DNA from 2 places in the Paenibacillus sp. Y859 genome. Region 2 is predicted to be linked to the other one. Evidence: a T-box and tRNA genes for the amino acid it is inferred to sense, from the RefSeq annotation. Region 2 holds a T-box; the other holds one or more tRNA genes.

Region 1 (11,984 bases), on a different contig from region 2:
AGACTGCAAAGCTTCCTGAACTAAATGAACGCCTTCCACAACAAATCTATTACTTCGATCCCGATGCTTCTTCTCTAACAACTGCGCCCATTCTTTCACTCGCGCATTGTTTAGGGATGTAATATCCATCTTAATCCCATCCTTATCCTATGCCAATCATTATTTAGCAAATGCCTGCTCTAGTTTATTCAAATCATCTTTCTGTCCCAAAATAACGAGAACATCTTCTTCATCCAACAGCTCATTCGCATTTGGAGAGATATTCATCTTCGTTCCTGTCTTAATCGCCATGACGTTACATCCAAAGCGCGCTCTTAGTTCTAGCTCCTTAAGGTTCTTACCAATCATTAGACTAGATGTTTTCATTTCCACAATACTATAATCATCAGATAGCTCAATATAATCTAGAATATTAGGTGACGTCAAATGATGGGCAACCCGTAGTCCCATATCCCGCTCAGGAAATATCACTTTATCCGCACCAATCTTTTGCAACACTTTCCCATGGAGTTCATTCTGAGCTTTCACAATAAGAGTAGGTATACCCATATCCTTTAATATTAATGTCGTTAGAATACTGGATTGTATATCTTGTCCAATAGCGACAACAACGACTTCGAAATTTCTAATACCGAGTGCACGCAATGCATCTTCATCCGTTGAATTAGCAGAAACCGCATGGGTAACAATATTGGATATCTCTTGGATTCTTTGCTCGTTGGAATCAATCACGAGAACATCGTAGCCCATATCTGTAAGCGCAGTTGCGACACTTGAACCAAATCTCCCCATCCCAATGATGGCATACTGTCTTTTTGCCATTGCCCAACCTCCGAATTGTTCAAATATATTCAATGATTATAACACATCGGTATCCAAACTTGAATTTCAGCGGAACAAAAGGGGAATATTAATTGATGATTATAATAAGGGGGGAATAACATGCCAATAGTACTCGACTTGCGTCAAGCGATTATACACAAGGTTCACGACAAGAATGATGCCGAGCTACGCGAGATGATTGAAGGTTCAGTTGATGGGCCTGAAGCAGCTTTACCAGGGCTAGGAGCTATATTCGAAATGATATGGAAGAACATTGAACCAGCTCAACAGAATGAACTCATTCAAGTCGCACAAAAGCATCTTCAAACGGTTACACCGACACCTCTGCTCTAAATGAGTTCAAGCTTAAATCTAGATTCCATAATTCAGGATGATTCACAAAACCCCTCTAACCGATACTAGGCTAGAGGGATTTTAATTCATTACTTTATGGTGCCATTTCTAGAAACTTAGCATTAGGATTTTTCTCCATCGCCGTTCTCATCGCATATTCATTCTCAAATAGTACAACGTAGTTACCTTTTTTGTCGCGTACTAGCGTTGAGTTAATTCGAAATTTACTTGAATCAATATTATCGTCAATAATCCATCTTGCGAATTGATATTGCATCCGTTGAAGTTGAACATCGACGCCATACTCGCCCTTCATACGGTATTCAAACACTTCGAATTGAAGTTGACCAACAACGCCTAAGATCGTATCGTCAAAGCTCACGGTTTTGAACACTTGAATCGTCCCTTCTTCCGTTAGCTGGTCGATTCCCTTCTGGTATGGCTTGTGTTTAAGTGCATTCTTAACTGTTACCTTCGCAAATATTTCAGGTGAGAATGTTGGCATCTCTTCAAATACCATATCACTATCCTGACTTAAAGAGTCACCAATCCGAAATATCCCCGGATCAAATAGCCCGATAATATCTCCTGGGTATGCTTCCTCTACAATATCCCGATCTTGAGCAAGAAACTGTTGTGGCTGCGATAGTTTAATGTCTTTGCCTACACGAATATGTTTCACACTCATTCCACGCTGGAATGTGCCCGAGACGATACGTAGGAAGGCAATTCTATCTCGATGTGCAGGATTCATATTGGCCTGAATTTTGAACACATAACCAGAGAATTTCTCATTTGTCGGTTGTACAAGACCACCAGCACTTTGACGAGACTCAGGCTTAGGAGCAAGCTCCAAGAAGTTCTCTAAGAATGTTTGCACTCCGAAGTTATTAATCGCACTCCCGAAAAATAATGGTGTCAATTCCCCACTATTCACCTTCTCAAGATCAAATGGATCTCCTGCTACGTCAAGTAGCTCCAAATCCTGACAAAGCTGATCATGTAGGTACTCTCCCGCCATCTCACGAATGATCGGATCTCGATAACCCGTTACCTTCTGAACTTTAATGACAGAATGGTCAGATCCTTGAAATAGCTCTACTTGATTCTTCATCCGATCATACACACCACATAAATCACGGCCTGTACCAATCGGCCAGTTCATAGGAATCGAACGAATCCCAAGTACTTGTTCCAGTTCTTCCATAAGGTCAAATGGGCTACGCCCTTCACGATCCAATTTATTTATGAACGTAAAGATTGGGATGCCCCTTTGCGCACATACTTGAAACAGCTTGACTGTCTGTTTCTCTACCCCTTTAGCGACGTCAATCAACATTACTGCGCTATCTGCTGCTGTTAAGGTTCGATAAGTATCCTCACTGAAATCTTGGTGACCAGGTGTATCCAGAATATTAACCCGATGACCGTTATAATCAAATTGCATCACGGATGAAGTTACGGAAATACCCCGTTGCTTCTCAATCTCCATCCAGTCACTCGTAGCATGTTTATTCGCTTTACGGGATTTTACAGTACCGGCTAGACGAATAGCACCTCCAAATAGGAGTAATTTCTCAGTTAAAGTTGTTTTCCCAGCATCTGGGTGGGAAATAATCGCAAAAGTTCTACGCTTATCCACTTCCTTCTGCAAAGTTGAGTTTGTTGCTTCGCTCATTTCACATTTCCCTTCATATCTAAAGTCATGTCTATTATTGTACCACATTTTACACGCAAATCATCCTCATGCAACCCTGCATGAGGATGAATATTTTCAAGAATCATTAATTATACTTTTGCCAAACGACGTTATCTTCATCTTGGCCGTTAACAGGCCACCAATGAAATCCGTCTCTTGCCAGAAGCTCATCTGCTTCTTGAGGTCCCCATGAGCCCGCTGGATAAGTCGTAAGCTTATTCGGTTCTTCTGCCCACGCTTCAGCAATTCGGTCAATAAATGACCACGCAGATGCCACTTCATCCCAACGAGTGAAATAAGTCGATTCACCACGTGCTGCGTCATGTAGAAGACGTTCATAAGCCTCTGGAGAATTGATGCCAACCATACAGCTTTGGCAGAAATCCATCGCTACCGGTTGAATATCCGTCTCAGATCCAGGCTTCTTCGCATTGATCTTCACATAGATTCCTTCCATTGGATTAACTCTAATAACCAACAGGTTAGGTTCAAGCTTATGCTTCTGACCTAAATATACATTCGTTGGCATACTACGGAATTCAACTACAATTTCAGTTGTCTTCACTGGTAGCCTTTTCCCTGTACGAATATAGAATGGAACGCCTGCCCAACGGAAATTATCTACGAACAAACGAGTAGCGAAATATGTCTCGGTATTAGAGTTGGGATCTATCTTGTCTTCATCTCGGTAAGCAGGTAGCTCTTGTCCTCCTGCACTTCCTTGTACATATTGTCCACGTATTACATTCTGTTCAACTTCTTCAGCAGTGAGATAAGGTCGAAGCGAACGAAGTACTTTCACTTTCTCATCCCGGATATCTTCTGCTAACAAGCGACTTGGTGGCTCCATAGCAATCATGGCTAACGTCTGGAGCATATGGTTCTGACCCATATCCTTCATCGCTCCTGCGTTGTCATAATAGCCTCCACGCTCCTCAACTCCAACGGTTTCACTTAAAGTGATTTGGATGTTAGCAATATGCATATTATTCCAAAGCGGTTCGAAGAGAGCATTTGAAAACCGGATAACTTCAATATTCTGTACCATTTCCTTACCCAAATAATGATCTATCCGATAAATCTCTTCTTCCTTAAATACTTGACGAATTTGTTCATTTAACTCTTCTGCTGACTTCAAATCATAGCCGAAAGGCTTCTCTATCACAAGACGATTCCAGCCTGGACCCGTAAGCATACCACCCTTTTCTAAATTAGATGATACACTTCCGAACAACTCTGGTGCTAATGCTAAATAAAACATGCGATTACCAGGAATATGATAACGCTCTTCAATCTTCTCTGTCTGTTCTTTTAATTCACGGAATCCATTAACATCATTAATATCAAGCGATTTATATTCAAAATGCTGAGCGAATGTATGCCATTCTTCATTATCTTCCGTCTTATAACGACAGAATTCTTGAATGGAATTATAAACATCTTCCCTGAATTCTTCCTGTGTACGTGGACGACGTGCCACACCGATCACAGCGAAGTCTTCTGCTAATTTACCTTCACGATACAAACTATATATAGCAGGAAATAGCTTTCTTCTTGCTAAATCTCCAGTTGCTCCAAAAATAAAAAATACTGCATTAGGGTTCTGCAATTCTTCAATATTTATATTATCAGCCATGGCTCCTCATTCTTTCTATGTAATATAGTGTATTTTTATGCATCATATCACCTAAGACTTTATGTCAAAACCTTAAAATGATGTGATATTATATTACCATATTGTTTGCTAGGAAGCTATCTTATTCCTGACAAAGTTACTCCGATTAATTCATCTCATGAATATTATTCATTCAGAACTCAACCGTAATAATAGGGAAACCTATCGTAATACGATTCTCACCTAATATTTCATCATAGTGGACCGCAGTCTGTAAATCCATATAGTGATCTCCACTAACTAGATTAAAATTAAGCATTGGAGCTCGATAAGAATGACTTAGCGTCATTTCATCTTGATAACTTTCGACTTGAGTAAATTCCAAATGAGATTGTAGTTTTGTTTCTACCTTCTCCATCGTATTAGCAATGGATTGTCCTTTTATTACATTGCCCTGCACTGAGGCATTCCATGCCGCTTCCATGTTTATTAAATTGATCTGTGTTTGAATTCTATCTTGTAAACGTAATAGCGATAATTGTTGTGCTGGTTCATGCGATTCTAACGTCACAATCATGTAGCTCTTCGCTTCGGATATAACTTGCCAATGAAAAATGATTGTAATACCATTCACCGATGTGAGTGATCTATAGCTTACATGATCTGTATTGGATACAGCTTGAGGAAGCGAAAGTTCCATGTTGGTCGCTAACTGCCGAGCCACTTCTAATGTACTCCTCTCTCCCTCATTACGCCATTCACCTTGCCATTTAACGACAACTTTAAGGGGAGTATCCACTAACTCGTTTCCCCATTCAATCAAACTTTCTAGTCTTTTGTCTTCTTTATTGCTCTTCTGAGCTACAGTTGTATTTAGCCCTAGTCCTATCAGTATAATCCCTATACTAAATACTAAGAATAAAACTTTTATAATTTCCCGTTTATTATGCAATATGATCTCCTACCTTTCGATTCTAAATCTATGAATCTACTAAATAGGATAACCTTTTTGCTATTCTTTTATACCTACTCTGCTAATCCATTCTTATAAGCGTATATCGCAGCCTGAGTACGATCGTCAACACTTAACTTAGCCAAAATATTCGTAACATGGAATTTCACCGTTTTGATTCCTATAATAAGATCATCTGCAATTTCCTGATTCGACTTGCCCTTTGCCATCAAGCGCAGTACATCCATCTCACGCTCTGTTAATTCTTTATGGGCGGCTTCACTCTGAGGGTGGCGCAACCGATTCATCATTTTGGATGCAACTTGAGATTCTAGAACTGACTGACCTCGTGCAGCCGCACGGATCGCTTCTGCGATCTCACCTGCCCGTGACGTCTTCAGCAAATAACTAAATGCACCAGCCTCAATGACCGGGTACATCTTCTCATCATCTAAGTAACTCGTTAACACAATCACTTTACATTCGGGATAAAGCTTTAATATTTCGCGGGTAGTCTCGATGCCATCCATACCTTCCATCACGAGATCCATTAGTACCACATCAGGATTATACTCTCTAGCTAGTCTAATCCCTTCTTCTCCACTACCAGCTTCCCCCACTACTTCTATTCCCTCTTCGGTCCCTAATACCGCAGCAAGACCTATCCGCACCATTTCATGATCGTCCACTAACAATACTTTAATCTGTGATTCGTTCTCCATGTGTCTCCTCCCCCATCTCTTCAGGTACAATTGGAATCGTAATTTCAATTCGTGTCCCTTTATTTAACGCCGTAATAAACTGAATCGAGCCACCAATCTCCATTACGCGCTCCTCCATATTAGATAGTCCATATGATGTCTGTTTTTTATCATCCAATTCAAATCCGACTCCATCATCACGAATCACAAGTCGAACGGTATCCTGTCTTAGATGAATACGAATCTCCATCTTATTCGCCTTTGAATGACGAAGTGCATTGGACATCGCTTCTTGAATAATTCGGAACAAATGATTCTCAATACCCTTCATTAAATGGATACCCTTATCCATTTCAAACACGATCTCCATAGGAACCTTAACCTTAAATTCATTAACAAGCTCTATTAAACCTTGTTCTAACGGCTTTCCCTCTAGGTATACAGGACGTAGATGAAGTAATAACGCCCGCATCTCTGATTGAGCAACAGCAGCCATTTCCTCAATTAAGGACACCTGTCGCTTCGCCTTGTCGAAATCTTTATCTAATGTTCTTGCGACTGCTGTTGCGGTCATTGAGATAGCAAACAACTGCTGTGATACCGCATCATGTAATTCGCGTGCTAAGCGCTGCCGCTCCTCCACGATAGCAGATACTCTAGCCTGTTCTGCTAATTCTGCATTATGTGTAGAGAGCCGTTGAAGTGTCGTCACCTGATCTTCCCATTTTCTACTTATGCGTCCAAGTTGCTCGCCTAGACGTCCTACTTCATCTTGTCCTAGCACAGGCATAGAGCGAGCTACACTCCCCTTCTCCCAGGAAAGTAATGTTATACGTAAAATATCTAATTTACGCTTCGTACGATAACTTTGATAAAAACCACTTATCACACCAAGTCCAGTAGGAACTAGAATTAACGTAGCAACTGTCTTCAACCCTACTCTCCAAGTATCAAAAGGAGCCAAATATCCATATGTATACAGCAAATAAATAATACTGAGAAGCAGGATAAAAGAAATAAGGGCTCCTTCTCCCATGCTTCTCGACAACATGTTGACAGGCTTCTTGGGTTTCACTAGAGGAACCGCTCCTATCCTTAAGTTAATCTTATATCTAAATCTCCAACGATATAGGACACCATGAATTTCACTTTATAATCACTATCTATATAGTTCGCTGATTTCCATGTGAATCGATTCATCATGCCACTATCCTTTTTCCCATCAAAATTAATCGATCCAAATAAAACAAATGCCTCAATCTCTACGCCGTAATAATCCGGTATATCTAGGTCTATGTCACCCATTACACCTTGGAACATCATCACTGTTTCTTTATCTTCCGGCATTGCGAGGGATATATCTAGATCACTCTCACCAAGCACATGCCATACACTCATACTTCTCATGACCCATGGCGATTGATCCAAATCAAAGTTAGACATAAAGCTCGTTTTTTGTAAAAAGTTCTCTTTCATCTGCACTTTCTTTGATTTACCATAGAATAACCCAAGAGAGATTAAACAAATTGCCACGACGAGTATCAAGTTATTTAGAAGAATCAGACATGCACCAATCCCTAGAAAAATATAGCCCTTTTTAGTATCACCATTATGAATTCTATAAACACCAATTATTAGTAACAGAAGGGCTATAATGGTAAAAAAACTAATCCATTTGCCAAAAAGCATGAGTAAACCAATGCCTATTAGTACAATGGCGATGATACGTTTTCTTTTATCCATATGGTTGCCCTCCTTCTATTAGTAAATTTTATAAGTTGTGGAGTTGGAAAAGCCATAGCAGTGCGGAATTACACACTGTATGGCTTCGCCCTACATAGCATATCATAATATTCATTATGATGAATACTTATTATTTACTTTCATTCTTTGTTACCGCAGGAGTGTTTATCTTTCCTTTTAAGGCCTTTAATTGCTCTTCAACTTTTAGCTTCTTCTCGGCATCTATTGTACTTGTGAATTCTGAGTGTACTGAACGGTAAGGTACTTGCATCACATCAGCTTCAGCTTCTAGTTGCATAATCTTCTCTTCCATGCGGTGGAATCCAAGTGAAGCACTTCCACTTTCGATAGTATGAAGACTACTCACCTGAGACATTTGCTTCTTAGCCTTAGCCATTTGTGCACGTGATACTAATTCATTACGCTTATTACGCATCTTATAAAATTCATCTTTCATCTCATGCAACTGTTGTACTAATTCTTTCGCTTGAATATCTGATTGAAGGTGTAACCCTTCATACTCAGTCTGCTTCTGATCGAAATAGATCTTCTCCTCCAACAACTTACGTGCAACTTCTTCCTGTCCGTTCTTCAATGCTAGTTCCGCTTGTGCTTCACGTTGTCCACCCATCTTCACTGCTTCTTCTACACGTTGCTTCATACGACGTTCATTCGCCATTTGCTTAGCTACTGTAACCTCAGCCTCGTGAATTTCTGCCTCCATATCGCGCAAATACTGGTTCAACATCACAATTGGATCCTCTACCTTATCCAATACCTCATTTACCGACGCCTTTGTCATATCTTTAATTCTTTTGAATACTCCCATGTGTTACACTTCTCCCTTCTCGTACTTAGATAGTTTTATTTTTAATTCTTCCACTTCTTTTTTTAGAGCCTTCTTCTCGATATCTTTCATCATGTCATCCAAATCGGAATCATGAGTGGAGAATCCACCTGAATTCGAGTTCTTATATTCCGGACCAGAACCATTATTATTGTAAGATCCACCGTTATTGTTGTAAGGTCTACCATTATTGTGTCCACCTGCACCATATCCATGATTTCCATGACCTGGGTTTCCATTTCCATAGTGATTATATGGTGGGACATACTCCTTCGGAATGACTAATGATGCGACGAAGTATATGAATAGTACCGTACCTCCAGTAAAGAAAACACTGATCAGTACAATGATCCTCAGTAGTGTAGCATCAATGCCCCATATTTCCGATAGTCCACCACATAAACCTGTGATCATTCTATTTCGCGATGAACGATATAGTTTACTCATAAAGTTACTCCTTTCCGCTATTTTTCAGCTTCTGCTTCAGCTTAGCCATTTCTTGTTCCAGAATCGTTGATACTGATACACTTGCTTGATCAAGAAATTGCTGACCCGCCTGACGCAGCTCACGTAAACTCCGTGCTTCTAATTCCCAATCCGTGATATTGTCTTCTAATCGATTAAACATCTTCGGAACGTCTTTTCCTCCAAATTCACCCATACGTTGATTCATTCGCTGTTGTATCCGTAAATTTTCCATCCGTGCAGTATAATATTGACGTTTACTATATACGGATTGATATTCCAACTTAAGATCATTCATTTGGTTTTCTAGTTCGCGAAGCGACAATCTACTCTCTTCGAACAGCCCACCATATTGCTCAATTTTTTCTTCATAGATAATTTTCTCTTGAAGTGCCAACTTAGCTAGATTATCTTCTCCCGCTCTTAGGGCCATGAGAGCCTGTTCCTCACGTTTATCCCTCATCGTGGTTGCTTGATCTACTTGCTGCTTCAATTGCTTCGTATGTGAGGCAACTTGTTGAAATAACTTTTCTACTTCTGTAATATCGTCCCGTGTAGCGATGAGGAACTGATCAATTAACTTAACGGGGTCCTGACTCTGTTCCAAACGTTCATTTAATGTTGCTACTGTTATATCCCTCATTCGACGAAAAACACTCATATCCTTATACTCCCTCCTTAAGCCATCTACACGACTTATTTAATAATTAGTAAGTTCTTCTCTTATTTTTGAGAAGTGATATTCCAAATACTAGTATAGCAATACCTAGAATGGGTCCGATTAACCAGGATAACTTAGCAATCAATGACAGAATACCGATCACTAATATAATCCAGCCTATTAGTACTTTCCCTCTGCTAACACCATAATAACCAAGTGCAATCAAAATAACGGGGAATACTATTCCGATCAACCCTCCTAGCAATGGTCCCAATACTCCTAGAAGCATTAACGCTCCAATAATAATTAGTACAGCTGCTAAACCATTACGTCTTTTCACATCCATCCATTCTCACCGCCTTTCATCTCTTTTCCTTATGTACTTATTGTAGGTCAAACTCAACCTTTTCAAAACAGACCGTAGACGGTTCTTTATCCTAGACCTAAGACGGGGCTAATCCTGAACTGAAGTCGGAGAACATAAACAAGCTTGTAGGCAAACACCAACACTCCTTCACTGATCATTTCATTACCTTCTTACATAGGAGCGCCGCATCACAGAAAACAAAAAAAAGGCTTATAAGATTACTTCTAAAGAAGCGATCTTATAAGCCTTTTTTTCACTCTATACCGATGGCCGGACTCGAACCGGCAAGCCCTGCGGCACCGCATTTTGAGTGCGGCGTGTCTGCCAATTCCACCACATCGGCTCAATGAAACTAATAAAGAATGGTGCGCCCTAAGAGATTCGAACTCCTGGCCTTTTGATTCGTAGTCAAACGCTCTATCCAGCTGAGCTAAGGGCGCAAATGTAATTATTCTAAATGGTGCGGAAGACCAGACTTGAACTGGTATGATAGTAACCTATCGCAGGATTTTAAGTCCTGTGCGTCTGCCGATTCCGCCACTCCCGCGAGAATAATGGAGGCGCCACCCAGATTTGAACTGGGGATAAAGCTTTTGCAGAGCTTTGCCTTACCACTTGGCTATGGCGCCAAATAAAAAAAATGGAGCGGACGACGGGAATCGAACCCGCGACCCTCGCCTTGGCAAGGCGATGCTCTACCGCTGAGCCACGTCCGCAAAATAATGGCTGGGGATATAGGATTTGAACCTATGCGTGACGGAGTCAAAGTCCGTTGCCTTACCGCTTGGCTAATCCCCAACAATAATTAGGTTAAATGGGGCGACCGAAGGGTCTCGAACCCTCGAATGCCGGAACCACAATCCGGTGCGTTAACCACTTCGCCACGATCGCCATGTTAACAATTTGATACTGTAGAACAATAATACGAATGATTAGATATAAAATGGGGCGACCGATGGGTCTCGAACCCACGAATGCCGGAACCACAATCCGGTGCGTTAACCACTTCGCCACGACCGCCATACATTAAGTCAAATGTTTCTTTTGGCAGGGGCAGCAGGAATTGAACCCACACCAAAGGTTTTGGAGACCTTTGTTCTACCTTTAAACTATGCCCCTATAAAAGAAATGGTGGAGGATGATGGATTCGAACCACCGAACTCGTAGAGAGCAGATTTACAGTCTGCCGTGTTTAGCCACTTCACTAATCCTCCATAATGGTGCCGTCGAGAGGACTTGAACCCCCAACCTACTGATTACAAGTCAGTTGCTCTACCAGTTGAGCTACAACGGCGCACCTACAAAACAATGTTCATACAATACCAATGGTGGCTCGGAACGGAATCGAACCGCCGACACAAGGATTTTCAGTCCTTTGCTCTACCGACTGAGCTACCGAGCCATAATTGAATTAAAAATGGCGGAACCGACGGGATTCGAACCCGCGATCTCCTGCGTGACAGGCAGGCATGTTAGGCCAACTACACCACGGTTCCTCATAAATATAATTGGTTGCGGGGGCAGGATTTGAACCTGCGGCCTTCGGGTTATGAGCCCGACGAGCTACCGGGCTGCTCCACCCCGCGTCATCTAAAAAATTACTATGGTGGAGGCTGAGGGGATCGAACCCCCGACCCTCTGCTTGTAAGGCAGATGCTCTCCCAGCTGAGCTAAGCCTCCATAAGAAAGACAATAACTATCATAACAGATATACTTAAGTTAAATCAAGTCCTAACTTGAATATATTATACAAATGGT
Region 2 (11,984 bases):
AATAATATAAGGTATAACCGATAGCATGTTAGAGATCCCACAGGATCTCTGACATGCTTTTTTTATAAATATAAGAAAGTATAAGTTTCACTTGAATCAATTTCATAATCGCCGATGCAGCTAAATCGGGTTGCGTAATTATGAAATTGACTCTTGATACTCTAATTCTTATATTTCGGCAGAGACGGGTACCGTCCTCGAAAAAGGACGGCATAGCCGTTTCTGCTTGTGTGGAGAAGCCACTGAAGTCATACGGATGTCCTCAATTATTTCTCGGGAAAGCGCAGGAATTGGCAAAATGTATCGCTGTTCGACATGTCACGGAGTGAAAACGCATACATCATATTTATCTAAATATGATTTTTTTCATATCTAAAATTTGTAATAACTCGTTAAATGAGAGGATAACAGTAGAGAAGATATCCTGAAAGGGGTTATGTCGGTGGAACATCTGCCAAAAGTAAATGAGTTGGGTTTCTTTGAAATAAGACTGGAGTCCATTGGAGGCCTTGGGGCAAATTTGGCTGGTAAAATGCTGGCTGAGGCTGGTGTTGAAGGTGCTGGTCTGAATGGGGTGAGTTTCTCGTCCTATGGTTCTGAGAAGAAGGGATCACATGTTAAAGCGCATATTCGTTTTTGTGATCTGAATACACCTATACGTGATACATCACCCGTAGAACGACCACATGTTGTGAGTGTTTTTCATGAAGCTCTAGCTAAAACGGTTAACGTTGTTAGTGGAATTTATGCAGATAGTATAGTCCTTATCAATTCTCAGAAGACACCTGAGCGATTAAAGAATGCTATGAATATGCTTGGAGGCACGGTTGCTGTTATTGATGCAACAGGTATTGCGCTAGCGGAGAAGAATCGAGTCAATATGGCGATGCTTGGAGCGATGTTTCGATTATGTCCTTTTCTTGATCCCGATACGATGAAAGACGTCATTCGCAAATCCCTTGGGACGAAATATCCTCAGAGTGTAGCATCCGCATTGAATACGTTCGAACGCGGATTTAACGAAGTAATCATTCAGGAATTCCCATTAGAAGAAGGATTGTCTATGCCGGAATTTGTACGTGCAGATACATCTGTTCTTGGATATGAGACGCAGCCAATGGGAGGACTCATTACGAATCCTGGGAATAGCATACTGAAGAACCTGAGTATTTCACGCGCTGGAATGATGCCTCACTTCGTGCTAGAGGATTGTATACATTGTGCCCAGTGCGATACGGTATGTCCGGACTTATGCTTCGTGTGGGAAGAACAGCCTGATAAAAAAGGAAGACCACAAATGTTCCTTAAAGGGATCGATTATCAGTATTGTAAAGGTTGTCTGAAATGTATAGAGGCTTGTCCAACGGATGCTCTCTCAAGCATGTTTGAAGAAGACGGTGTAGCAGATGCTCAGACCGTTAAACATATTTTTGACTTAGTATAAATGATTGGTGAAAGGCGGGAAGTTGTTATGGCTGTTATTGATGAAAAAGAAGTAGATACATCTTCTAAGGTCGAGCAAATATATGTCTATGAATCTGGGAATGAAATGGCTGCTTATGCTGCACATCAAATTAATTATCATGTGATGGGTTATTTTCCAATCTCCCCCTCAACCGAGGTAGCACAGTATTTAGATTTGATGAAAGCGGATGGGCAACATGATATTAAATTGATCCCGTCAGATGGTGAACACAGTTCCGCAGGTATATGTTTCGGAGCCTCAACGGCGGGCGGTCGCGTGTTTAACGCAACAAGTGCAAATGGTTATATGTTTATGTTAGAACAGATGCCTGTGCAGTCTGGTACACGATTTCCAATGGTTATGAATCTGGTGTGCAGATCGGTCTCAGGTCCGTTGAATATTCATGGTGATCATTCGGACCTATATTTCGCATTGAATACAGGCTGGCCTATCCTGATGTGTCGTGATCCCCAGTCTGTCTATGATATGAACCTCATCGCGCTCAAACTAGCTGAACACAAAGATGTCCGTCTGCCAGTGCTGATTGCTTCTGATGGATACTTCACGTCACACCAGAAGCGTCGTGTTCAAGTGTTGGCGCATCAGAAGGACGTTCATAAGTTTGTAGGGGAAAAGCCACCAGAAGGGTTCCACAATACGTTAGATCGTGACAATCCTATTACGGTGGGACCGTATATGAATGAACCGGATTATATTAATAATAAATATCAGCAATCCCAAGCAATGTACAATGCTGGAGACGTATTTGAGGTTATTGCTAGTGAATATAAGGAATTAACAGGTCGAAATTACGAAATGCTAGATATGTATCGTATGGAGGATGCAGAAGTAGCCGTATTTCTTATGAATTCGGCTTCTGAAATTATCAAAGATGTGGTAGACCAACTTCGTAGTCAAGGGATCAAGGCAGGTTCAATCGCTCCGAATATGATCCGACCGTTCCCTCAGAAGCAAATTGCTGAAGCATTACAACATGTTAAGGCAATCACGGTGGGTGATCGTGCAGATTCATATGGAGCACATGGCGGAAATATGGTGCTTGAGATCAAAGCTGCCCTATTCACACATGGTAACACAACAACACAGGTGATCAGTCGGATATATGGTTTGGGAGGCAAAGAGTTCTACTCCGAGGACGGGCATCATTTGTTCAAGTTAGCTATTGAGGCAATGGAGAAGGGGACGGTAGAAGTTCCTTTTGATTATTATGGTCATACTGAAGGAGAAGCATCTAAAGCTCCTCAGCGTGTTCTCAAGCCGATGAGGTTCGAAGACTTGAAGACAGGCTTAATTACGGTGAAGAAGGATGAAGTGACAGGGAAATTAAGTGTACGAATTCCACCGTTACGCGCGCTTACGAAGAAGCCGAAACGCTTAGCTCCGGGTCATGGCGCTTGTCCAGGGTGCGGGATATTCTCGGGTCTGGAGACGTTCTTCAAGGGAATTGAAGGGGATATCGTTGCACTGTATCATACAGGGTGTGCTATGGTTACGACTACGGGATTCCCTTACTCTGCACATAAAGCGACGTATATCCACAATCTGTTCCAGAATGGTGCTGCGACATTATCAGGTGTTGTAGAAATGTTCTGGGAACGCAAGCGGCGAGGTGAATTAGATCATCTAGGTTTGCAAGATGACTTCACGTTTGTTATGGTCACAGGTGATGGAGGGATGGATATTGGTATGGGGCCTGCCATTGGTGCAGCAATGCGGAACCATAAGATGATTATTATCGAGTATGATAATGAAGGGTATATGAATACTGGGGCACAGCAGTCCTATTCAACACCTATTGGAAACCGTACTTCCACATCCAACCTAGGAACGGAGCAACAAGGGAAAACAACGCAACATAAAGATACAGCTCAAATTATGGCAGCAACGAATATTCCGTACGTATTTACGGGTTCGGAGGCATTCCCTCAAGATTTGGTGAAGAAAGCGGCGAAAGCTCAATACTACGCGCAGAACGAAGGATTAGTATATGGGAAAATACTGATTGCATGTCCTTTGAACTGGTTATCTAATGACAATGAGGGTGCTATCATTGTGAATGAAGCTGTAGATACTTGTTTCTTCCCATTGTATGAGGTAGAACATGGATGTACAAACATCACTTATAATCCAGAAGATAAGAATAAAAAGGTTGAGCTTCGCGAATGGCTGAAATGGATGGGGAAAACACGCCATTTACTTAAGCCAGAGAATGAAGCTACGTATGAGAGTTTCCAAAATGAGGTTAATAGACGCTGGAATGTATTGAAGGCTAAGCATGAGAATCCTTATTTATAAGCTTATTTAGAAATGAAAAAGGCATTTTTCCTTAGCGGGGGAGATGTCTTTTTTGAATGCTGGCTTGGAGAAGGTTACAATGAAGAGACTAGTGAATACGATTAATAATTTAGATAATTAAGGAAGGGAATGATGACTTAAATGAACAGTTTTCAAGCATTTATGATTCGTAAAGATGATCAAGGGTTTCGAAGTGGTGTAGAGACACTTAATATAGATCAACTACCAGAAGGTGACGTAACCGTTGAGGTAGAGTATTCCAGTGTTAACTATAAGGATGGTTTAGCCAATTCACCGGAGGGGAGGATAGTCAAATCGTATCCTTTTATTCCGGGCATTGATCTAGCTGGAACCGTTGTTGAGTCAAATGACCCACGCTTTCAGTCAGGTGATGTTGTTCTATGTACAGGATACGGGCTTGGTGAAGCACGTTTCGGTGGGTATAGTCGCTTGGCAAGGGTAAGTGGTGATTGGCTCGTCTCGTTACCAAAGGGATTGAATTCAAGAGAGGCGATGGGACTGGGAACGGCTGGGTTTACGGCTGCATTGTCTGTGGAACGTCTTATTCATAATGGTCTTACACCGGAGCGCGGACCTGTATTAGTTACAGGGGCAACGGGTGGTGTGGGTAGTGTAGCTGTGAATATACTAGCTCAGCTTGGATTCGAAGTTGTGGCAAGTACAGGGAAAGTAGATACTCAGAGTGAGTGGTTACAACAATTGGGAGCTACTTCCGTCGTTAGCCGAGAAGATATTATTGCACCGACCAAAGGAGTTCTTGCAAAAGAGCGCTGGGCAGGTGTAGTTGATCCTGTTGGAGGATCTCATTTAGCAGGGCTTTTGAAGACAGTCCAATACGGTGGAGGAGTGGCACTTTCAGGATTAACTGGCGGTGGTTCTTTTGAAAGTACAGTCTATCCATTTATACTACGAGGAATACAATTGCTCGGTATCGATTCCGTCTATTGTCCAATGGAACATAGACAGGCGATTTGGACTAAATTAGGCGCAGCGTGGAAGCCCGTTAAGGTACTTGATGGGGGAATAACGGAAATTTCATTGAATGAATTACCTGGTGTACTAGAGACTATACTGCAAGGTGGAGCAGTCGGACGTACCATAGTGAAGCTAGATTAGGACATTTATTGTAGCGGGTTAGCTTTTGGAAATAGGAAGTGAAACTAGCAGAGTGTGGGGACTGGTAATAGCTCCCGTGCTCTGTTTTTTGTCGTTGAATAATCGTTGCCTGTAAACAGTTTGGCTTACTTAAAAATAAATAATGTTAAAATAAATGGAACATTTAGAGTCTAACGAACGTTTAAGTGGTAATGAGAGTATAAGCTTAAGTTGTAGTTCAGACTTGAAGTTGAGATAAAATGTGCAAAGGAGAGAAATTCATGAGAAAAATTCTAACCGCATTTGCAGTTGTTAGCATGTTAAGTGTTGGTTCAATAGCAAATGCCGCTGATTCAATTCCTATATATATAAACAATGATATAATTCCAAACAGTTTAGCGCCAATAGTAGAGCAAGGGAGAGTACTTGTTCCCATTCGAGTTGTGTCAGAGGCATTAGGTGCCAAAGTAGAATGGGATCAAAAGGACAACAAGGTGACTATTCGTAAATGGGCTGAAAGTGTCATACTTACGATCGGTAAGAATACTGCTTCCGTCGATGGGAAGCCCAATCAATCCGGTGTGATTTCATTAGATGTGTCTGCTAAATTAGAGAATAATCGAGTATTTGTCCCTTTACGATTTCTATCAGAATTATACGGGTATAGGGTAGATTGGGATGGCAAGGCAGTAACGATTAGTTCACCTCTAAACGATAAGGAACGAAAGATTCTTTATGAAGGTTCGCTACGAGAAGCTCGGAAGCTAGCGATGGACAAGACCTACACTTCAATTGTACATTATGAGCAAAGGCCATTAGAGATAAAGTATGTATCTGAAGATTATGATAGCACGTTTATATTCCCTGAGGGTGAAGCCCTTCGCTTCTATGTGATTACAGGCGATACAGTTTTATTGTATGAATTTAAAGAGGATTTCCCAATAGTGACTTGGCAAGCGCATATTCAAAAAGGAAATAACCTACAAAACTTCGCGGATCATAAATGGTTTGATATAAGAGGAACGGAAATGACAATGAATAAAAAGTTATTATATTACAACTATAGTATTTTTGGAGATAGCAGTAAAGAAATAAGTGGTAGCATTGATAAAGACAATACAATTACGCAACTGGGCTTCGAACATATTATTGGTGGTGGGGTATTCAAGAAAGAGGGAAATATTTCATTAGAGTTATCTAATGAAATTCGAAAAGAAGTTGTGAATAGCGTGCAATAGCAGCATGAGTTGTGGACGCTAGAAAGGCAGTGCTCTGAATAGTTAATGTGATTAAATATGGCCACTTGCATGAGGGGCTTCACATATAGTAAACTCGGCTGATAGAGATGGAAACGAGTTGGAGGAGAAAGAAGTATGGATCAGAATCAAGTGGCAGATCGGGTTACACCTATTTATATATTGTCTGGATTTCTGGGGAGCGGGAAGACGACATTGTTGCAGCGCATGGTAACTCATTGGCAGGAGCAGGGGCTGCGACCTGCTGTGATCATGAATGAGATTGGCGATGTGAACTTGGAAGGTGCATTGATTGAAGAGACTGTTCCCATGACTGAAATGCTCAGTGGATGTATTTGCTGTACCATTCGAGGTGATTTAAGTCTAGAAATATCGAATCTGATTAAGCAAGAATCACCGGATGTAATCGTCATAGAGGCGACAGGAATTGCGAATCCGATGGAAATCTTGGATGGAGTAACGGAAGCTGCACTTTATATGAAAATAGATCTAAAGAGCGTCATTACCGTCGTGGATGCCGTACATTTATTGGAACTATATGAGATTCAGAAAGGCAAGACTTATCGCCTTATGCAAGAGCAGATTCGCTGTGCATCTTATTTGATCCTTAATAAAGTTGACCGTGTAAGTGAAGAAGATCAAGAGAAGCTAGCGACTATTATATCTAGTTGGAACGAGTATGCCCCGATTATTCCAGCTGTACGTTGTGATGTGGACTGGGTTCCATTGTTCGGACAAGATGTTCAACCTGGACAGTGGAAGAGCGACAATTCATATGGAGAAGATCAAGGCAAGGGAGATGACCATAGTCATGATGGACATGATCACTCACATCACTCCCATGATCATGTTATGGTGTATACGCATTATTTCACGGGTCCAATTGATAGTCAGGGTTTCGAAAAATTAGTGAATCATTTACCACGTGAAGTATATCGCGCAAAAGGAGTTATGACATTTAGTGATACAACCAGCCGATTTTTATTTCAATATGCATTTAGAGAATCGGACTTTTTGAAGATTAATCCTCAAGGAGTTGTACCCGATGTCGTTGTATTCATAGGTGAGCATTTCTCTCAAGCTGAATTGAAGAATGCCTTGGAAGAGCTTGAGCAGAAGGGTTAATACTTATTAGAATTTGAAGGAGAATGATTCAGTTATATCGTGTTGCAACTTAACGGTGACCGATGTATACTGTGGTATATTGAACGTCTTTGAACGGGAGAGTAATGGGAGTGACCGATATTGTAGCGAGCCGGAATTGGTGAAAGCCGGCATATTGGACTCTGATGAAGCGCACCCGGGAGATGGCTATTCCAACGTCATGAAGATCGTCTTTTGAACAACTTCTTTTATGATCAGTAGAATAGTCCGATTGATCTTCGTTATAGGTCATCAAGCGGAACAACTCTGGAGAGGAATACACCTCTGTCTGAGGGTTCAACTAGAGTGGTACCACGGGAACTAAAGCTCTCGTCTCTTATTCATAGAGATGAGGGCTTTTTTTGATGAAATAAACAGTCATTTAAGTAGAATATGGAGGATGAACTATCATGTTAAAGAATTGGGCCATAGAGGCAATACAGCCACACGTACCCCTATCAGCAGAAGAAGTGGAAAACTTATTAGAAACACCGCCCTCAGTAGTGATGGGTGATATTGCATTTCCATGTTACGTATTAGCGAAGCAGTTTAGACAATCACCGCCGCAGATCGCCTTACAATTAGTGAGTCGTATCCAAATGAAGGGAATCAAAGCAGAAGCTGTTGGACCCTATGTTAATTTAACTTTCGACAGAGATTATTATGTCGGGGGCTTGATGGAGAGATTGCAGCAAGATGATGATGCTCGAACTAATATAGGTCAGGGAAAAAAGGTTGTTATTGATATGTCATCTCCCAATATTGCGAAACCTTTTGGTATCGGACATCTTAGATCAACGATGATTGGTGCAGCCTTGTATAAAATGTATCAAACCGCAGGATACGAACCTGTTAGCGTCAATCATCTGGGCGATTGGGGCACGCAATTTGGCAAACAAATTACAGCATATAAGCGTTGGGGTAATGATGAAGCTTTACAAGAGAATCCAATTCAAGAGTCTTTACGTTTATACGTTAAGTTTCATGAGGAAGCACAACAAGATGTAACATTGGAACCCGAGGCGAGAAATTGGTTCCGTCTGTTGGAGTCTGGTGATGAAGAAGCGAATAGACTTTGGGAATATTTCGTCGAAGTTAGTATGCAGGAGTTCAACAGAATGTATAAAAGACTAAATATTACGTTCGATCATGTGCTTGGAGAAAGCTTTTACAATGATAAAATGGCTGCCGTTGTTCAAGCGCTAAAAGATAAAAATTTATTAGTGAAAAGTGATGGTGCACTCGTTGTTCAATTGGATGATGAGGGGATGCCACCTTGCTTAATTATGAAATCCGACGGGACGACGATTTATCCTACACGCGATTTGGCAACAGCATTTTATCGCCATCATGTCATGAAAGCTGATCAAATTCTTTATGTGGTCGGGGGAGAACAGAAGTTACATTTCCAACAAGTATTTGCTGTATTGCATAAAATGGGGGCCGAGTGGGTACAAGATTGCAGTCATGTACACTTTGGATTAATGAAATTCGAGGGTAAGAAGATGTCCACCCGTCGCGGTAAAATTGTGTATCTTGACGATGTGTTAGATGAAGCTGTTGCAAGAGCGCTCACGGTCATTGAACAGAAGAATCCAGAGTTACCGGACAAATATAAGGTGGCACAGGACGTAGGAATTGGAGCTGTTATTTTTGGGGATCTCAAGAATAATCGGACTAACGAAGTGGATTTCTCACTGGATGATGCGTTGAATTTCGAAGGGGAGACAGGTCCTTATTTGCAGTACACATATACAAGAACCCAAAGCATTCTTTCTAAAAGTATGATGTTAGAACAAGTACACACGGAAGATTCTCAAGGAATGCAGCAGGATCAATATGCTGAAGCATTAGGTGATTCAGGATGGGCACTCCTTAAACTGCTTATTACGTTCCCTGTACAGTTGAAACGTGGGATACAGAACAATGAACCTTCCGTATTAGCTAGATATGTTCTAGATATAGCGCAGGCGTTCAATCACTTCTACAACCAGGAAAGAATACTGTGTGAAGAAGATGGGGTAAGAAAAATTCGAGTGTCTCTAACGACACTGACAGGGCAATCTTTACAAAGAACAATGCATATTCTTGGTTTGGCTACCCCAGCCCGTATGTAAAAAGGGACGTAATAGATCCATTTAACAATCTCATGTTGATAGATTTTGCGGATTCCTTTAACATTAGGAATAGCAAAGTAGATCAACTAGCACATCGCGTAAATGTGTTGATAGTGAATGGAGCGGAAGTATGGTAAAAGAGAGATTGCTCGATAGTGATCATTCAAGAGATGTCTTTACCTATTTTGGACTTGCCGTATATTCTTCACAATCTTTGGAGCAGCAACTGGTTAACTTATTGATGCTCATGAAGCTATCAGAGGGCAAGATTCCAACAGAAGAAGACTTCACTGAAATTTATCAACGTAAGTTAAGTAGTTCGTTAGGCCAATTAGTGCAGGAAATTCAGCATCATTTCCCTTTCACGAAAGAAGAAACAATTCAATTGACAAGAATATGGAAGCAACGTAATTATATTGTCCATGATTACTTCAAAGAACGAATCCAAGAGACGTTCAGTCCTGGAGGTCGTTCCCGTATGATTCGTGAGCTTACGAAATTTAGTGATCAAGCACAAATGTTAGAGAAGAAGCTCCAAGGTTATTCTCGGGAATTATATCGCACGCTTGGTCTGGATAATGATTCTCATGCTTCTAATTCCGATAAATGATAGTTTATGAACAAGGATGCTTGAATAGGGTGGAGTTGTTCTGAAAGGGTCTCTGAAAAAAGTCCACATATATTGGTGTAGGATGCCGCTGCGATGACGGATTATCCTTATGGTCGCTGTTGCCCTCCAATTTCTTGATTGTATACCGCTTAGCGGTAGAAATCCTAGGGCAAAGCATATGCTTCCGGAGTAGCTTTCCTACGGAAAGCTTGTAGGCGAGCGCTACCGCTTCTTCAGGATAATTCCGTCATCTTCGCTACTTCATACAACATCCATTGTTTTCTGTAAGTACTGATTTCTGCAACTACTCGCACTTGTTATCTTATATTTCTATTGCTATAGCGAGGGTATCACGTAGTTAGTTGCAAATTTGACCTCTAAATCCATTGCCATTCCTCTTTCCACCACTTTAGCTGCCCAAACAACATCTAATTATTCGGAAAACCCAATTTTCCGCGTTTCTCCCGATTTCAACTGTCATCTAGGCACTTAATTCTCACAATCTAGCCTTTACTGCTAATGTAAGTGTTGTTTAGGCTCTTATTCCGTTCTCGTGGGTCTTCCTTCCCCCGCTATTTACGCGGAATACATCTAAAGGCTTACATAGGAAAGTATTCAGCATCAGAGAAATGAAGTCACTTTGAAAGACCTGAATATTAGAGAGGTTGTTCAAAAGTCATCTTTTGATCACGAAGTATATCAAGAGGACTACTCGACGTCGAAGATTGAATTCAGCCGGTCCTAGCATATGCTTTCGAAGGATGTTTCCCCCGGAAACATTTCAGGTGTTCACGTAGGTATTCGGGAAATACGAACATCCAACTAACCCACCGCCAACATACAGCAAATATAAAAAAAGCTTCATCCGGATATACGTCAAGAAATTATTTCTTTGATGGCATCCAGCATCCCGAACGAGAATGTGGAATACATGGGTAATCGGATAAGTCGGTACAGCATGAAGATGGGGAAATGCGAAATTACAGGAATGTACCTTTTTGCACCTGACGTTTACTGCCACCACTATATGCCATTATATCTCGGCGGAAGCGATAAATTCAATAACATGTGCATTCTCCATAAAGAGGTATTTCAACTCATCCACCATACTCACAAAGAGACGATTGAAGTACTCATAAATAGACTAGCTATCACAAACTTAATGAAAATCTGGATCAATCAGTATGGTGATAAATAAGGACTTGAACCAGTCTGATTTTCCCGAATCTATGAGTAACGAGGAACTTATGATCTAGTACATTCTTTTAGAGGGAACGCGGAGTGCTGGGAAACTAGCACGCTCCGTGTGGAGCAGGGGAAAAGCTAATGGATGTCTACGAGACGGAAGAGGATGCAGCCGGTTTATATATAACCGGGCCCATAACCAGACAATCCTCGCATATGTTCCGTCATCCATTTGTTTACCAAGTCAACCCCGAAGGCGGTTCCTTCAAGATCAATGACGAAATTAAACAGTCTCATCTCATTTCATACCAGACAAGCAAGAAGTGCTTAATAGAGCTATTTGAATATTTGCGCCGTAATATGGAAATAGGTGAAGACTTAGAGCTCTATTCCTGCTGGGCGTACGGACAGGAGAGTTTCTCGGACGCTCCTAAAAAGGAACTCGATCTCGTGATTGAACTATCCACATTTCGATTGGAGAATGAGTTCGAGTGGAAAGAACGTCAGTATATAAGTGTAAAGAAGTGAGCCAAGGAACAGTTTTTCTTTGCGTTAACGGGTAACAATAGTTCAATAAACACGAAGAAACGGCAGCCGTATTCATGACTGCCGTTTTTAATGCAGTTTAATTCAACAAAGCCATGATAAAATTGGTTTATAAACTTTAGCTGTAGAAAAGTAAAATGGGGCATGGAATGAAATTACTTTACTGGAAATTTGGTGATGAAGTTAAAGGTCCTTCAGACGAGTGGAATTGGGTCGAGATCACCCTAACT

Evidence for each region. The T-box of region 2 lies ahead of argS (arginine--tRNA ligase). A T-box ahead of a tRNA ligase gene usually reads a tRNA of that ligase, here a tRNA-Arg.
Region 1: it has a tRNA-Arg gene. The T-box ahead of argS (arginine--tRNA ligase) is inferred to sense a tRNA for this amino acid. The anticodon was not compared.

Annotation. Positions count from the first base shown of each region.
Region 1 covers NZ_JBXCIZ010000015.1:68,944-80,927, forward strand. The annotation lists gene AC1TO8_RS21095 (TrmH family RNA methyltransferase) at 1-129, opposite strand, end outside; gene AC1TO8_RS21100 (potassium channel family protein) at 160-822, opposite strand; gene AC1TO8_RS21105 (small acid-soluble spore protein SspI) at 943-1,176, shown strand; gene AC1TO8_RS21110 (peptide chain release factor 3) at 1,271-2,854, opposite strand; gene zwf (glucose-6-phosphate dehydrogenase) at 2,961-4,511, opposite strand; gene AC1TO8_RS21120 (YwmB family TATA-box binding protein) at 4,684-5,442, opposite strand; gene AC1TO8_RS21125 (response regulator) at 5,517-6,164, opposite strand; gene AC1TO8_RS21130 (sensor histidine kinase) at 6,142-7,218, opposite strand; gene liaF (cell wall-active antibiotics response protein LiaF) at 7,239-7,886, opposite strand; gene AC1TO8_RS21140 (PspA/IM30 family protein) at 8,017-8,715, opposite strand; gene AC1TO8_RS21145 (PspC domain-containing protein) at 8,719-9,180, opposite strand; gene AC1TO8_RS21150 (PspA/IM30 family protein) at 9,185-9,859, opposite strand; gene AC1TO8_RS21155 (LiaF transmembrane domain-containing protein) at 9,906-10,205, opposite strand; tRNA gene AC1TO8_RS21160 (tRNA-Leu) at 10,488-10,569, opposite strand; tRNA gene AC1TO8_RS21165 (tRNA-Arg) at 10,590-10,666, opposite strand; tRNA gene AC1TO8_RS21170 (tRNA-Leu) at 10,685-10,773, opposite strand; tRNA gene AC1TO8_RS21175 (tRNA-Cys) at 10,782-10,855, opposite strand; tRNA gene AC1TO8_RS21180 (tRNA-Gly) at 10,868-10,942, opposite strand; tRNA gene AC1TO8_RS21185 (tRNA-Gln) at 10,950-11,024, opposite strand; tRNA gene AC1TO8_RS21190 (tRNA-His) at 11,042-11,117, opposite strand; tRNA gene AC1TO8_RS21195 (tRNA-His) at 11,171-11,246, opposite strand; tRNA gene AC1TO8_RS21200 (tRNA-Trp) at 11,272-11,345, opposite strand; tRNA gene AC1TO8_RS21205 (tRNA-Tyr) at 11,356-11,440, opposite strand; tRNA gene AC1TO8_RS21210 (tRNA-Thr) at 11,445-11,520, opposite strand; tRNA gene AC1TO8_RS21215 (tRNA-Phe) at 11,553-11,628, opposite strand; tRNA gene AC1TO8_RS21220 (tRNA-Asp) at 11,645-11,722, opposite strand; tRNA gene AC1TO8_RS21225 (tRNA-Met) at 11,736-11,812, opposite strand; tRNA gene AC1TO8_RS21230 (tRNA-Val) at 11,831-11,906, opposite strand; tRNA gene AC1TO8_RS21235 (tRNA-Glu) at 11,981-11,984, opposite strand, start outside.
Region 2 covers NZ_JBXCIZ010000001.1:306,389-318,372, reverse strand. The annotation lists gene AC1TO8_RS01540 (nicotinate phosphoribosyltransferase) at 1-2, shown strand, start outside; gene AC1TO8_RS01535 (2-oxoacid:acceptor oxidoreductase family protein) at 443-1,444, shown strand; gene AC1TO8_RS01530 (thiamine pyrophosphate-dependent enzyme) at 1,472-3,781, shown strand; gene AC1TO8_RS01525 (acrylyl-CoA reductase family protein) at 3,944-4,918, shown strand; gene AC1TO8_RS01520 (copper amine oxidase N-terminal domain-containing protein) at 5,179-6,135, shown strand; gene AC1TO8_RS01515 (CobW family GTP-binding protein) at 6,271-7,278, shown strand; T-box leader at 7,359-7,637, shown strand; gene argS (arginine--tRNA ligase) at 7,707-9,413, shown strand; gene AC1TO8_RS01505 (hypothetical protein) at 9,544-10,023, shown strand; gene AC1TO8_RS01500 (hypothetical protein) at 10,919-11,221, shown strand; gene AC1TO8_RS01495 (hypothetical protein) at 11,350-11,736, shown strand.